One region of the Levilactobacillus yonginensis genome, then DNA from elsewhere that is predicted to be linked to it. Evidence: predicted binding sites of a transcription regulator. Region 1 holds the regulator's gene; the other holds the start of a gene.
The links. The regulator Rex, encoded in region 1, represses fermentation and respiration genes when NADH is low (regulators of the CRP and FNR family bind a similar motif). The targets are predictions, from matches to a motif close to TTGTGAANTANTTCACAA.
Positions count from the first base shown of each region.

Region 2: a site for Rex is predicted at 3,123-3,140, ahead of ald (alanine dehydrogenase). Genes of this name have one in related genera too.

Region 1 covers NZ_OZ061549.1:1,003,500-1,011,284, forward strand. The annotation lists gene groL (chaperonin GroEL) at 1-342, opposite strand, end outside; gene groES (co-chaperone GroES) at 400-684, opposite strand; gene AB3Y94_RS04970 (redox-sensing transcriptional repressor Rex) at 1,175-1,813, opposite strand; gene AB3Y94_RS04975 (ABC-F family ATP-binding cassette domain-containing protein) at 2,284-4,236, shown strand; gene AB3Y94_RS04980 (hypothetical protein) at 4,459-5,289, shown strand; gene tsaD (tRNA (adenosine(37)-N6)-threonylcarbamoyltransferase complex transferase subunit TsaD) at 5,689-6,732, opposite strand; gene rimI (ribosomal protein S18-alanine N-acetyltransferase) at 6,795-7,379, opposite strand; gene tsaB (tRNA (adenosine(37)-N6)-threonylcarbamoyltransferase complex dimerization subunit type 1 TsaB) at 7,363-7,785, opposite strand, start outside.
Region 2 covers NZ_OZ061549.1:1,845,124-1,852,908, reverse strand. The annotation lists gene AB3Y94_RS08755 (amino acid permease) at 1-770, opposite strand, end outside; gene tdcB (bifunctional threonine ammonia-lyase/L-serine ammonia-lyase TdcB) at 887-1,924, opposite strand; gene ald (alanine dehydrogenase) at 1,996-3,108, opposite strand; gene AB3Y94_RS08740 (MDR family MFS transporter) at 3,781-4,941, opposite strand; gene AB3Y94_RS08735 (heavy-metal-associated domain-containing protein) at 5,154-5,381, shown strand; gene AB3Y94_RS08730 (DNA starvation/stationary phase protection protein) at 5,412-5,966, shown strand; gene AB3Y94_RS08725 (heavy metal translocating P-type ATPase) at 6,438-7,785, shown strand, end outside.

The sequences.
Region 1 (7,785 bases):
ACCAACAGGGTTGGCACCAGCAGTGACGTTCTTCATACCTTCGTTAACGATGGCTTGCGTCAAAACAGTCGCAGTCGTAGTCCCATCACCAGCGATATCGTTGGTCTTGGAAGCAACTTCGGAAACCAATTTGGCACCCATGTTTTCGAAATGGTCGTCTAATTCAATGGACTTAGCAATCGTCACACCATCGTTAGTGATGGTTGGGTTACCGTAGCTTTGTTCCAAAACAACGTTACGACCCTTAGGTCCTAAGGTGGTCTTAACGGTGTTCGCCAACTTATCTACACCAGCAAGCATCTTGCTACGTGCGTCTTCAGAGAACTTTAATTCTTTAGCCATTATTCTAATTCACCTCATACTAAATTTTTTAATTACGCTCTGTATCAGTGGGAAAGGTTAGTCAACAACTGCAACTAAGTCCTTTTCGTGTAAAACAAGGTACGTCGAGTCTTGGTACTTAACTTCCGTGCCGGCATACTTGTCGAACAATACCTTGTCGCCAACTTTAACAGTTGGGGCTACCTTATCGCCATTGTCTAACACACGGCCATCACCAACAGCAACAACGTTTGCCGTTGAAGGCTTTTCCTGCGCATTACTTGCCAAAACAATGCCACCAACCGTGGTTTCTTCTTCTTGTGGTTGATCCAAAATGACGCGGTCTCCTAATGGTTTTAACACTTGAATCCCTCCAATAAACTTACTTTTTAGCACTGTTAGCACTTGACTAACATAAGTGCTAATCACAATATCTAATATATGGTTTTTTTCGCTAAAAATCAAGGAATTTGACAAACTATTTTGCAACCGTTTCCGGAAATGCCTTAGCACCCATGAAAGCTCGCGAAAAATTAAATATTTGATAGCCGTTGACCTTTGTTTGGGGCTGAAGGCTGAAAAATAAACTACTGGTGTCAGCCCAGCATTAGCAACATTGCTACGACCAAATCTCTTCGCACTACGACGATCAGAGATTCCGCCTGTTATGGGGCCTATGCCACCATAGCTGATTAAATGACCCACTCCGTTTCCTAATTTAGGTGCTAGCACGATTGCTACAGCAGGTTTGACTAGCCTTCAAAGCTTTCAATTCTTCGTCAACGCAAAAAAAGAAGCCATGATTTTATCACGGCTTCCCCTCACCTAAGTGACGCATTGCAATACGCGTTGCTTAGTTTTTATCGTTATAATGTTCCAAGAAATAGATCAACGTTTGCAACTCGTTGGTCAAATCAACGTTTTGTACCCGAATGTTTTTTGGCACCGTGATCCGCAGTGGTGTGAAGTTCAAGATACCCTTGATACCACCAGCAATGGCGTTGTTCGTTACCTCTTGTGCAACGGGTGATGGCACGGTCAAAATTGCCACTTCAATCTGTTGTTCTTCCAGCTGCGTTCGTAAATCAGTCATAGGATAGATCGGTACCCCACTCTGAATGGTGTTTGCGATGTCTTCATTCACGTCAAAAGCTGCACTGATCCGAACATTACTGTCTTGGTGAAAGTTGAAATTCAACAACGCGTGACCCAAGTTACCAACACCGATCAAGGCAACGTTGGTCAAGCGATCTTGGTTCAAGATCTTCTTGAAAAACTTCAATAAACTTTCGACATCATATCCGTAACCTCGTTTACCTAGGGCACCGAAGTAGGAAAAATCACGCCGAATAGTTGCAGAATCAACTTTAACGGCCTCTGATAGCTCGGTCGATGAAACACGTGTCTTGTCCGCGTCCAGCAAAATATTCAGGTAACGGTAGTAAATTGGTAACCGTTTAGCTGTTGCGCGGGGAATCTTTTGGTCTGTCAAATGAGGGCCCTCCTAATCAATAGCACTCGTTGTCACTCCGTAAATGACAACATACACTTTAAATACAATCCGATTGTGAAATTAACTTTCTTAAAGATTATAGCATAACCACTCGTCTTGTGAAACAAATTGCAAATATTTTTCACAATTTTTTACAAATTTCGGTCTAGAGTCAGAATATGATAAAATAGATTGTATTGGTAACCATTGTGCTTAGCCCCCACGGCTGGTAGCGTCCCATCGCGGTTTACTCGCTGATTACGGTTCGCAATTACTCACCAAAAAGCGCTTGATCAAGTCTCAACTTGTCACATCTAAATTCTTCACTAACTTTAATAAACTTGCCATAACTAATTAAGGGACTCAAGTCTTCAGCCGTCATTAAATTTACCAGCAGTGGTAATTCCCCGCTGGCATCCCTTCCAAAAAAATTAAAATTGAATTTTCGAACATAAGGAGGTTGGTTCAACGTGATTCTATTACAAGTGCAACAAGTGACGCGTCGGTTTGGTGCCACCGTTTTATTTGAGAATGTCAGTATGGATGTCCCTGAACACGGTCGAGTCGCTCTCGTTGGCCGTAACGGCGCGGGTAAGTCGACTCTGCTCAAGATGATTGCCGGAGAAACCCGGCCTGACGTTGGCCAGATCACCACCAAGCGTGGCCTGACAATGGGCTATCAAGCACAAAATGCTGGCCTGGCCTCCACCAAAACCGTTTGGAACGAAATGCTGAGCGTCTTCGCAAAACTCCGTGCCATGGAAAATCGGATTCACGAATTAGAAGTCGATATGAGTGACCCCACCGTCATTGCGGACGAAGAACGCTTTCAACAGGTCAGTGCCACTTATGATCAATTACAACAAGACTTCAGCGACCAAAATGGTTACGGCTATCAGGCCGAAATTCGCGGCGTATTGCATGGATTTGAATTTGGTGAGGAATACTATGACAAACCCATCAATGAACTATCCGGTGGTCAGCGAACTCAGCTTGCCCTGGCGAAACTCCTATTGGAACGCCCCGACCTCTTAATCCTCGATGAACCCACCAACCACTTGGACGTTGAAACCTTAACCTGGTTGGAAGGCTACCTGCAGGGGTATCCGGGCGCTATCCTGGTTGTTTCTCATGACCGGTACTTCCTGGACCACGTAGTCAACGACGTCTACGATATGGCACACGGGGGCTTGGTTCACTACCCTGGTAACTACTCCCATTACATTTCATCAAAGGCCGAACGGCTCCGCCAGGAATGGAAGGAATACGACAAGCAACAAGCTGAAATCGGCAAACTTGAGGACTTTGTGAATAAAAATATCGTTCGCGCTTCCACAACCAAACGAGCCCAGGCTCGCCGGAAACAGTTGGAAAAAATGGACAAGATGGATAAGCCTGAGGGTGACGAAAAAGTTGCCCGGTTCACCTTTAAGCCCCACCGACAGAGTGGTAACGTGGTCCTGGACGTCGTTAATGGTGCAGTTGGATACGATGATCAGATTCTCTGTCAGCCCGTTAACCTAGATATTAAGAAACATCAGGCTGTTGCCATTGTTGGTCCCAACGGGATTGGAAAATCAACTCTCTTGAAAACGATTCTCGGTCGAATCCCGGCTATTCAGGGCCAAATCATCTTTGGTACCGGTGTGGATGCCGGCTACTACGACCAAGATCAAGCGACACTCCACGATAAGAAAACCGTTTTGCATGAGCTTTGGGACGATCATCCCACTACACCGGAGGGCGATATTCGTTCGATTCTAGGCAGCTTTCTCTTTACTGGAAGTGACGTCGACAAATCTGTCCACAGCCTTAGTGGTGGGGAACGGGCCCGGCTCCTTTTAACGAAACTGGCCCTGCGCCACGACAACTTCTTAATGTTGGACGAACCAACGAACCATTTAGACATCGATAGTCGTGAAGTGTTAGAAACCGCCCTGAACGAGTTTGACGGCACCATTCTTTTCGTTTCCCACGACCGGTACTTCATCAACCAAGTAGCCACGCAAGTCGTTGAGCTAGCACCGACGGGCACTACGCGTTACTTGGGTGACTACGATTACTACGTATCTAAGAAGGCTGAGCAAGATGCCTATGCTGCCAAAGAAGCAGCTGAAGCAGAGGCTGCTCACCCAACGGTCACAGCTCCCAAGCAAACGCAGGTCGACTATCAACAACAGAAGGAACAGCAAAAAGCCAAACGGAAATTAAGCCGGCAAGTAGACGCGCTTGAAGAAAGACTCGGCGATTTAGAAAAGCAAAAGACCGCAGTTGAAACCGAAATGAGTGCACCGGAAAACTTTAACGACGCCGGCAAACTCGGTGATCTTCAAGCTGATTTGACCCGAATTACGACAGAACTCGACAATACCGAGACTGACTGGACTGAAAAAAGCCTGGCGTTAGAGGAATTTGAGAATTAACGCGATTTAGTTTAAACCAGATAGCATTAGGGCCTGAGACAACCATCTCGGGTCCTTTTTTAATTTCCAATTCTACCGGAGCCGGCGAGTGGTTAACCCCTTCTTGTTTCCTCCCCATTTTTTATCTAATAATAGCTGACAATTTTAGAAACCGCCTTCTTAAACATGATATAATTCATTGAACATCGATTCCGGGGAACTAAAAATTAGGGGGACAATACCATGAAAAAGTTGCTAATAGCTGGACTCATTGCCATTATCGCAATATTTGGTCTATCACAATCTGGATCAGCTAAGACTAAATATTCGATTCAAAAACAATCATTTTGGCAAAAAACAACCATTAATCGTGCTAAATATCCAAAGAAGTCGATTGCAGTCTGGAATGCTAAACATACCAAGGTAAAGTTTTATTTGAAAGACTACCCCAACAACTCTTGGTATGGCCGTGGTAGCGAAATACTAAAGCACGGCAAGACCACCGCTAAGTACACTTACGTCACTGGGCACAACAAAAAGCATAATGACCTAGTCTCGGGATACGTTTGGCATGGTAACTTAGAATTAGGATTCGGCAAGGAGGAGCTTAGATCAAATTATGTGCTCTTAGACTTCTTTGTAAACAATGGTGACTACCTTAGTTATCTCAAAAAATCGCCATCTCAAAAAATAACTCGTGAAATCATCAAGCTGTTTCCGAATAACAAAGTAACGCTTAACATGACAAACATTGCTGCAGTAACTAATGCGAGTTACTTCCCCGACATTGCTCCGTCACCATATTCTGTCAAACCTGATTTGACCAAGTATACCGTCGTTAAATTCCCAAAAATAATTGCTTACCTGAATGCCAGTAAAAATACACCCGTAAAGACACGCATCAAGAAAGTAAAAGCAATTTTAGCTTCCTACGGGTACACGACCAACAAGTTAAAACACCTCTCAAAAAACTACCAAATTGGCCTTAACATCGTTGATAGTACGTATCGGACTACCTATAGTGGCTCAAATATGGATAGTGGGTATGCCTTCATTATCGGTAAGCACAACTAATCCTAACAATAACGCACAGCAAAAAGGACGGTCGCATTAAATGTGACCGTCCTTTTCTGATACCATTGTATTCTTTTAACTAGGCGTTGAAAGATAAATCATCTGCCCTAATCCAGTATTAGCGAGCACTGATACCGTCAAGTTCATGTAATCGCACCCCGCAGGCTAGCGATTCCGCCGTCTCTGATTGCAATTTATCCTAATAAACAGCAGAAGGTCTTGCGAATACCATTCTTTACGAGCTACTTGATAGTAAATTCACAATTTTTAGTTGGCAAAGGAAATCTGTGCGAGCTGGTGGCCGGTAAGGTGGAAAGACACACTGAATTGCCTGGCTTACCGGGTAATATTAGCGTTATATCTGGCTTAACCGCAACACAAAGACTTTCAATCTTTAAACTATTTAACGGGATCAGCCACCCAGTCGAATTCCAAACTAGGATCAGCATTCAACGTTGCGTCAGTAAAGACGCCGTGCTTAAACGCCACGTAGGCAAACGCCCCAATCATGGCAGCATTATCGCCACACAACTTGAGGGGAGCTTTAACTAGATGAGTCGTAGGATTGCTGGATAAATCACGTTCCAAACGTTCACGCAGCCCCTGATTGGCAGCCACACCACCAGCCAAGATCAATTGCTTAACGGGATAATCAGCCAGTGCCCGCTGGGTCTTCTCAGCTAAAACATCAACGACCGCCTGTTGGAAACTAGCGGACAAATCCTGCTTATTCAGGGTTTCGCCAATCTGATCAGCATGGTGCGTGGTGTTGATGAAAGCACTCTTCAACCCACTAAAACTAAAGTCGAAGTTGTCGTCCTTTTCCATTGCCCGGGGAAACTTGAACGTATCGTGGCCTTGGTGGGCCCACTCATCAACCGTCTTACCAGCTGGGTAGTTAACCCCCATGACCCGGCCGACTTTGTCATAAGCTTCACCGGCAGCGTCATCCCGCGTTTCACCGATGATTTCAAATTCATTTTCAGCTGGCATGTAAACCAGCTCGGTATGCCCTCCTGAAACTAACAGCGCCATAGCTGGAAATTCAATTGGTTCCACGTAACGGGCCGCATAGATGTGTCCCGCCATATGATTAACCGGGATCAAGGGTAAATTGTGGGCAAAAGCCACCGTCTTAGCCGCCGTCACACCAATCAACAAAGCCCCAACCAAACCAGGACCATAAGTCACAGCCACGGCGTCCAAATCATCATAGCCGACCTGGGCTTCGTTCAAAGCATCAGCGATGCATAACGTTACTTCTTCAATGTGATGCCGACTGGCAACCTCGGGCACAACGCCGCCAAACCGTTGGTGGCTCTTAATCTGAGTTGCCACAATGTTGGACAAGATTTTACGTCCGTCTTCAATCACCGCCACACTCGTTTCGTCACAACTCGACTCAAATGCTAAAATTAAATTTCGCTTATCCGTTGGACTCACTCCCTTTTTTAAACTCCCAAACATTCTCACAAAAAAAACGAGCGGCCAAGCGCCAACTCGCCTTAGTCTGAATCAGATTCATCATTTAAATACAACGTCATATCAGCAGCGTCTTCATGATCACCGAAGTAATACCCCCGCTTAATGCCAGATTGTTCAAAGTTCAACTCACGGTACAGCTTTTGAGCATTTTGATTTGAAACTCGAACCTCTAAACTCACGGACTTATAGCCCATCTGACGCGCCTTCTTGATCATGACACCTAATAGGAAACGGCCCAAGCCCCGACTTTGAAATTCTGGTAAGACGGCAATGTTGGTAATGTGAGCATCACGAGTCCGATCATCAAACGTGCTGCCAATGAAAGCCAACAGCCGGTCATCCTTCCGTACCACTAAGTACAACCGGTCTTTCTCGCGCCGTAATTCATTGGCAAACGCCGTTGAATCCCACGGTGCCTTACCCGCGTAGACCGCCTTTTCAATCTCAATCATTTCTGGAATGTCGGTAAACAATGCCTTGGCCACGAAGTAAGTGACATCACGAATCTCTACCCGGTGGTTCTTCACGTCCATAGCTTCCTCACGGGCAAGCTCATTTCGACTTCCAAATATATTTTTATACCAGACTTTAAATTTTTTCAACATATGATTCGACGTCCTCTTTCGGATTCTTAGCGCGCCATTCGGCTTCAGCCTGCGTCAAACGAAGATAGTTGGGCACGAAGCGGTCGACGTCCTTCACAGGCGTCATTTGCTGTCCTAATAAGCCAATTGTCGCCACTTGTGGCAAGTTCAACCAAGAACTAATTCGTGGTGTGGCAGCTGACACAGTGGTGTTAATCAGATCAGTGAAGTGATCAGCATCTCCCAAGAACCAGACAGGTTCTGCATATTCCTTAACGGCTTCCAAAAAAGTTGTAATACTCGTATGGCCATCTGCAATGACTGCCGTTGGTTGACCGTCTTTAATCCGATATAAACCAGCGAATACATTCTGATTACGAGCATCAAATAGTGGGGCCACCAAGGCCCCTTCAACTGGCACATTAGC
Region 2 (7,785 bases), 840 kb from region 1:
ACGGACATGATAATGATCATTGAACCAATGTAGAACAACCCAATCCGTAGCGGCAAACTGTTCACCGCTTTAGGCAAGTTCTTCTCGGGACTTTCCGTTTCACCGGCAGTAATTCCGACCATTTCAATCCCGACGAAGGCAAACACAATCATCTGGAATGAGGCCATGAATCCTTTAATACCAGTTGGGAAGACCCCACCGTGACTGTACAAGTTACTAAAACTAGCAACTGTGTTCGGCGTTGTAAAATTCGTACCGATAAGGTAAAGCCCAATCACAATTAACAATAGTATGGCAACAACCTTGATCATTGAGAACCAAGATTCCATTTCCCCAAACAAATCGACGTTGGCCAAGTTGACCAATAATAACAACACGATGATAAGTAAGGGGGTCGCCCACTGTGGAAAGTGTGGGAACCAAAACCGGATATAAATTCCAGACGCCGTTAAGTCAGCCATGGCGATACTGATCCAACAGAACCAATACGTCCAACCTAAGACAAACTCAAACCTGTTTCCTAAGTAACGTCCCACGAAGTCGATAAACGAGTGGAGACGCGTATCCGAAAGCAACAATTCCCCGACACTGCGCATCAAAAAGAAGCAAATGATACCAGTAATCAGATATGACAGGATAATGGACGGTCCGGCTTCATGGATTGCAGTCCCTGAGCCTAAGAACAGTCCGGTCCCAATTGCTCCTCCAATGGCGATTAATTGAATATGTCTATTCTTTAGCGATCGCGATAATTGTTGATCATCATTCATACTTAACTCAATCCTCTTCGGAACAAAAGGGATGTTACATAGTCAACTGTTACATAGTCAACTGTAACATCCCTGATGTTCAACATACGTTACATTAATGCTTATTTATTTAATCTTTAGCCAATTCCGCCTTCAGTTTTAACTGGTGAGAAGAAGTGGTCGATGATGTTTGATACACGTTCAAGGTCAACGTTACCACCAGATACCATGGCAACAACCTTCTTGTCCTTTAACCACTTGTCGTCGATCTTGTGAGCTTCGAGGGCAGCAGTTGGTAAGGCACCAGCACCTTCAGCAACAACTTTGGTCCGTTGCAGTAAGTCCTTCATAGCCTTAGCAATGTCTTCTTCAGAAACTAAGACAATTTCGTCAACCAAGTTTGAAACAACTGGGAACGTAATGTCACCAGGGGTGGAAACATCGGTACCATCAGCAAGAGTTAAGTCTTTATGGTGGGTAACGATCTTACCAGCGTCAATAGATGCCTTCATACCATGAACGTTTTCGGATTGTACACCGACAACGTGGATTGATGGGTTGAATGACTTCAAAGCGGTAGCAACACCACCGATTAAGCCCCCACCACCACATGGTACGATGACAGTGTCAACATCCCATAGGTCATCAAGGATTTCAAGGCCGATAGTCCCTTGTCCAGCCATAACGTACTTGTCGTTGAATGGGTCGACAATGGTCTTGCCTTCTTTTTTACCACGTTCTGCCATCCACTTGTGAGCATCGTCGAACAATGCACCGTGAATATCAACTTCGGCACCGTAGCCGGCAGTTGCGTCACGCTTCATTTGTGGAGCTTCGTCAGGCATAACAACAGTTGCGTCAATGCCAAGTAACTTACTGGTCAAGGCAACACCTTGAGCATGGTTACCAGCAGAAGCAGTGATAACACCACGAGCCTTTTCAGCGTCGGTCAAGTGGTTGATCTTGTTGTTAGCACCACGGAACTTGAAAGAACCGGTTAATTGCATGTTTTCCAATTTGAGGTAAACATCCCCACCAACAACGTTGTTACTCAGGAACATGGACTTAACCAATGGGGTTCTCCGAGCATACTTCGAAACAATACTTCTTGCTTCTTCAATATCTTGAATGTTGAGCAGATCGTTCGTCTTTAATACTACATCATTTGCAGCCATTATTTTCACTCCTCAATTGTGTTTGAAACTCAAACTTTTAAGTTTTGAAACCTAAGTAAGATAAGCGATTATTAAGCGTTTTGTAATTCAGTGTATGGTAAGTCGAGTGACTTAGCCAAACCTTCATTAGTAACTTTACCTTCGTACAGGTTAACCCCTGAAGCTAAGGCTGGATCGGACTTGATAGCATCATCGATGCCCTTGTCAGCGATTTCCAATAAGTACTTCAAGTTCCCTGCAGCAAGTGCCATCGTAGCGGTACGTGGAACAGCACCTGGTTGGTTAGGAACAGCATAGTGAATAACGCCGTCTTTGATGAATACAGGGTCGTCAATAGTCGTAGGCTTGTCAATCGTTTCAACGGTCCCACCTTGGTCGATGGCAACATCGGCGATAACGGAGCCCTTCTTCATTGACTTAACCATGTATTCCTTGACCAACTTCGGTGGACGAGAACCAGGAATAAGAATAGTTGATACAAAGATATCAGCATCCTTGATTTCCTTAGCCAAGTTTTCTTCGTTGGACTTAACAACACGCACGTTCTTGCCAGCAAACTTCGTTTCGAGTTCCTTGATCCGGTCATCATTCAATTCAATGATAACAACGGAGCAACCCAAACCTAAAGCCATATCTGCGGCACCAATAGCAGCGTTACCACCACCAAAGATTACAACGTTACCAGCATGGATACCAGGAACAGGGATACCTGGAAGTAAGATACCTTCACCTTGGTGTTGTGCTTCCAAGTAGTAAGCACCCATGATAACTGAACGACGCCCTGCGATTTGACTCATAGGGGAAAGCAATGCCAGCTTGCCATCTTCAACGATAGTTTCGCCACCAATTGCGGTCGTACCAGCCTTCATCATTGCTTCTACAGTAGGCTTAGATGAAGCTAAATGTTGAAAGCCCCAAACAATCTTGCCCTTGGAGAAGTATTGGTATTCTTCTGGATCTGGTTCCTTAACCTTGATGATCAGGTCAGCTTTCCAACCCTCAGCATGGCTAACGAGTTTCCCACCGGCTTCGACGAATTCATCGTTACTGAAACCAGCACCGATACCAGCGTCTTTTTCAACCAGTACTTCATTACCTGCTTCTACCATCTTGCGAACATTTTCAGGTGTTGCGGCCACACGGCCTTCGCCTTCCTTTTGCTCTTTAATAACGGCAATTTGCATGTAAAAACACTTCCTTGTAAGTTATTTAACTACGACTATTATGCTATACCTTTCACATGAAATTGGCAAGGCTTTCATGGAATTTCGTCGAATTTTTTTCAAAAAAGGAAGTCAATTATCACGTGATTGGAAGCGCTTTCCCCTTTAGTGACACTGGATTTGGTCGTTTTTCCTGAAAACGTTGCATGCGAACATTTTTACAAAAGATTTTTTAATGAACCGCTCGTATTAATTACATAATACACAAACTTCATTATGGGTTTTCGCATAAGACTAGGCCTGCCAAACCCCTTTGTGAAGGGCCATTAGCTCGTTTGTAAAGTAACCAAATAAAATATTAAGGGATGTCGTTCAATTGTACACGGTTGAATTTACCCATTTAAACTGTAACCGGGCGGAATATCATTAGAGTTTTCTCATTATCACGCAATTATGAAGGCCCCGTTTTCATTTCGAGAAAGTGGTATACCCGTGTTCCCCGTTATAGGTATACCAATTCACAAAGTCGACCTTCTCACTAGCCAAATTATTCTTCTGGATGCCAAAGAAAATTGTTTTAAGTCCGCACTTCCCGGCCCACAACGGTTTATGCCGAGCTTACACCACCAAAAAAGGCTTTTACTGTCCCCCTAAAGGTTCAGCAAAAGCCAATCACACTGCTATTTAAAGGTGTTACCCTCTCCTACGATTCAGTCGGTTGCGGCCCATCACGCCAGCCAATGCTAGCAACATCAAACCCGTTACTGACCAGAACAGAGATTGATAGCTACCATATTCAATAATCAAACCACCGTACAAAGGACCCACTGCCCGACCAAACGAAATGGCCATGTTGTAGATACCCTGAAATTTACCCTTATCGTTATCGCCAGCTAGGCCATCGATCCACGCAGGAATTCCTGGGAACCCGGTCATCTCACCGAACGTTAGGATCACCATGGTCAAGACAAACATGGCATAACTCTTAGCAAACACCAATAGTAGGAAAGACAAAATAAAAATCAACGTCCCTACCCAAATCTGCGAGCTCAACTGGAAGCGCGCCGCCAACCGATTGACGATGGGTTGACCAAAGACGATCATTAGCCCGTTCAACGTCCAGAGGAGACTGTACTTTTCAAATGAAATTCCTAGCCCCGTCATATGAACTGAAATCACGCTTTCCCACAAGGAGTAGCTCATATAGAGACAGAAGACTAGAAAGGCAATTAGCCAAATTAAATTCAGTTGTGCTGGCTTAGCTGGACCGCGGCTATGTTCGAAGCTCCTCTGCTCAATGTCCGCCCGGAAATCAAATAAGAAGATTAGCAAGAGCGCCAGATAACTCAGCCCCGCCACGATAAAGACTAGCGTGACCCCATGGGCCATCAGGACCCCTACCATCAGGGTACCAACAACGACCCCTAAGTTCATTCCAATGTAGAGGTAATTGAAAACCTTCCGACTTTCAACTGACTTCACAGTCGCCGCAAATGAGTTGACCACGGTCATCACAATACCGTCACCCAACCCAATAAAAAGTAACATGATTCCGAAGACCGGCCAGCCATGGGCAAAGATCAACGTCACCATTGGTACGAAGGAACAGAGGGTTCCCACAATGGCCGACCAAAATGGCGACCAGCGATCAAACATCCGCCCCCCCAGCCAATTACCAAGAATCATGCACAACGACATCCCCAGCAAAGCAATCCCCGCCAGCGTCAGACTTTGATGGAGTTGATTATGCATATAGACCGTCGTTAACGGCCACATACACGCCGCCGCAGCATTTAATAGAAGGGTTGCCGACACGATACCGGCCATACTCACTTCTTTTTTTGTTTTTCCCATTTATAAGTCCCTCACTTAATTTTCACTCTGCACCCATTGTCGCATACTTAGCTTTATTGCGAAACACAAAGACTTAGCTGCCGATGTCGCCGTCAATTTTCGATTTTCTCAAATAAATTGGTGAACTTGATTTGAGTCAAGTTCTTTTATCGCCGATGACCGTATACTAACTTACGTAATCAAGACAAACGAAAACCTAGGAGGTATTCATTATGAGTAAAGTAACCATGAAATTAGACGCGCTGACCTGCCCATCTTGCATGACTAAGATTGAAGGCGCTTTGAGTAAAAAGGATGGCGTGAAGAACGTCAAGGTCCTGTTCAACGCTAGCAAGGTTAAAGCCGAGTTCGATGACGCAGCCGTATCTGCCGATGACCTCGAAAACACCGTCACCGACCTAGGCTACGCTGTTCAAAGTTCCAAAGTTAAAGCTCTCTAATCCCTCACTCACCGAAAGGAAGTTCACCCAATGACTACTACTATTGAAGACCGTTACGCTGCCGAACAAGCCCAAACTGAACACGACCACCACGTTCCCACCGCTGGTGCCATGACCAACCACATTCTCGCCAACCTGCATATTTCCATCGTAAAGTTCCATCAGGTTCGTTGGTCTGTTAAGGGGCCGCTGGCCGTGAGTGTCCGCCAACTCCTTAATGGCTACATCGCCACCTACCGTCAACAGTTCGACGCACTGGGTGAATTGCTTTTAGACGAAGGCGAAATCGTCTCAACCACGACTAAGGAATTTCATGACTATAACATGCTGCAAGAAGGCGGCGACAAGAAGTATTTGCCCGCTGAAGAACAAATTGGTGAGTTAGTCCACGATGCCGACACCCATAACTTATTCATTGACCGGGCCATCAAGTTGGCCGAGAAGGAAGAACGTCCCGCTTTGGCCAGCTTCTTAACTGACTTACGTGGGACAAACAACCACATTATTCGCGAACTCCAAGCTTTGCTAGGTAACGATGCTCGTGATGGTCTGGATGAAGAAGACGATGATGACGACGATGATTAATCCGCTTTAAAAATAATGTTAGCACACTGCGAGGTGCTAACACTATTTTTTTGTCGTCGGCCTGAACCAGCCAGATTGGTTGCCCTTTTTTAATCGTTCTTAAATCAAAGTAACCACCTATTTATTGAAGAAAACGTTAAAAAGGCTACTACCTTACAACACTTATAACGCAGCCACGAATTCAATTTACACTTCATCACTATTAGCTGAAATAACCAGATAGTCTTGGTGAGACCGGCCATGGGTAACTTTGAAGATATCCTTCGAATCGAGCAGCCAGCTCCTTTCCGGCCGCCGAAGTACGCATAATTTAAATCAATGATTCAAATCTAGTTGGTATATCCGCACGTTTACTAAAAGAATTCCGCCAACTTGATTCACATCAAGTTAATGTCACCGGTTCCGCGGCATAATAAAGACATCAACAAGGATAGAACAACTTAAACAGACACCAAGAAAGGATGCTTCCCCATGAAATTTCAACGGTTTATCTACGCACATACTAATCCCATTACCTTCTGGTCAGCCGGCTTGATTATTCTCGGCTTTCTGAACACTTGGTTCACTCATGTTCCCTACATTACTGATGTTGCCTGGATCATTGCTTCCGTGATTGCCGCAGCACCAATTGTCTTACGAGCAATCAGCGCTCTGAAAGCCAAGGTTTTCAGTATCGAACTGCTAGTCGGAATCGCCGTTATTGGGGCATTCGCGATTGGTGAATTTGAAGAATCTGCCATTGTCACCTTCCTGTTCCTCTTTGGTTCCTACCTAGAACAGAAGACGCTGGCAAAGACCCGTGGAGCCATTCAATCCCTGACGGAAATGGCACCCACCACTGCCGAACTGGTTCAAGACGACGGCTCCCTGGAAGAAGTCGACGTCGATGACCTAGAAGAAGGTAACGTTGTTCTCGTCAAAGCCGGTGGACAGGTTCCCGTCGACGGTAAAGTAGTCAGTGGCTCCGGTTACGTTAACGAAGCCTCCATCACTGGTGAATCTCGGCCGATCAACAAGGCTGATGGCGACGGTGTTTTCTCTGGCGCCATGGTCGAGAGTGGGACCTTAACGATCGAAGCCACCCAGGTCGGTGACGAAACGACCTTCTCTAAAATCATTGAACTGGTTGAAGAGGCACAAGATACCAAGTCTCCCGCTGAAAAGTTTATTGATAAATTCGCCCAATACTACACACCAGCTGTTTTAATCATCGCTATCCTGGTCTTCGTCTTCTCCCGTGACCTTCGTTTGGCCATCACCGTCCTGGTACTTGGCTGCCCTGGGGCCTTAGTTATCGGTGCACCAGTCTCCAATGTGGCTGGTATCGGTAACGGTGCCAAGAATGGCATTCTCATCAAAGGTGGGGACGTAGTTGAGAGCTTAGCCAAAGTTGACACTATCGTCTTCGATAAGACCGGAACCTTAACCACTGGTAAAATGACGGTGGCTGATACGAAAACCTACACCGATGACAAAACCGTCTTAGCCGGTGTCGCTCAAATTGAAAAGACCTCTGACCACCCCTTGGCTCAAGCAATTGTGGCCCACTTATCTGCTCACTTACAAGACGACGCTGCTACCTTAGAAACTGAAACCATCAAGGGACGTGGTATGGTCGGTAACTGGCATGACAACCAGCTGTTCGTTGGTAACGCTGCCCTGTTAACCGATAACGGTATCGATTTGACAGCAGACCAACTGAACGATCTTCACAACATGCAAGATGATGGCCAATCCACTGTTCTGGTTGGCTACCAAGGAAAATTAGCCTTTATCTTAGGCGTCGCTGACACCGTTCGTCCTGAAGTTCCTGGTGCCT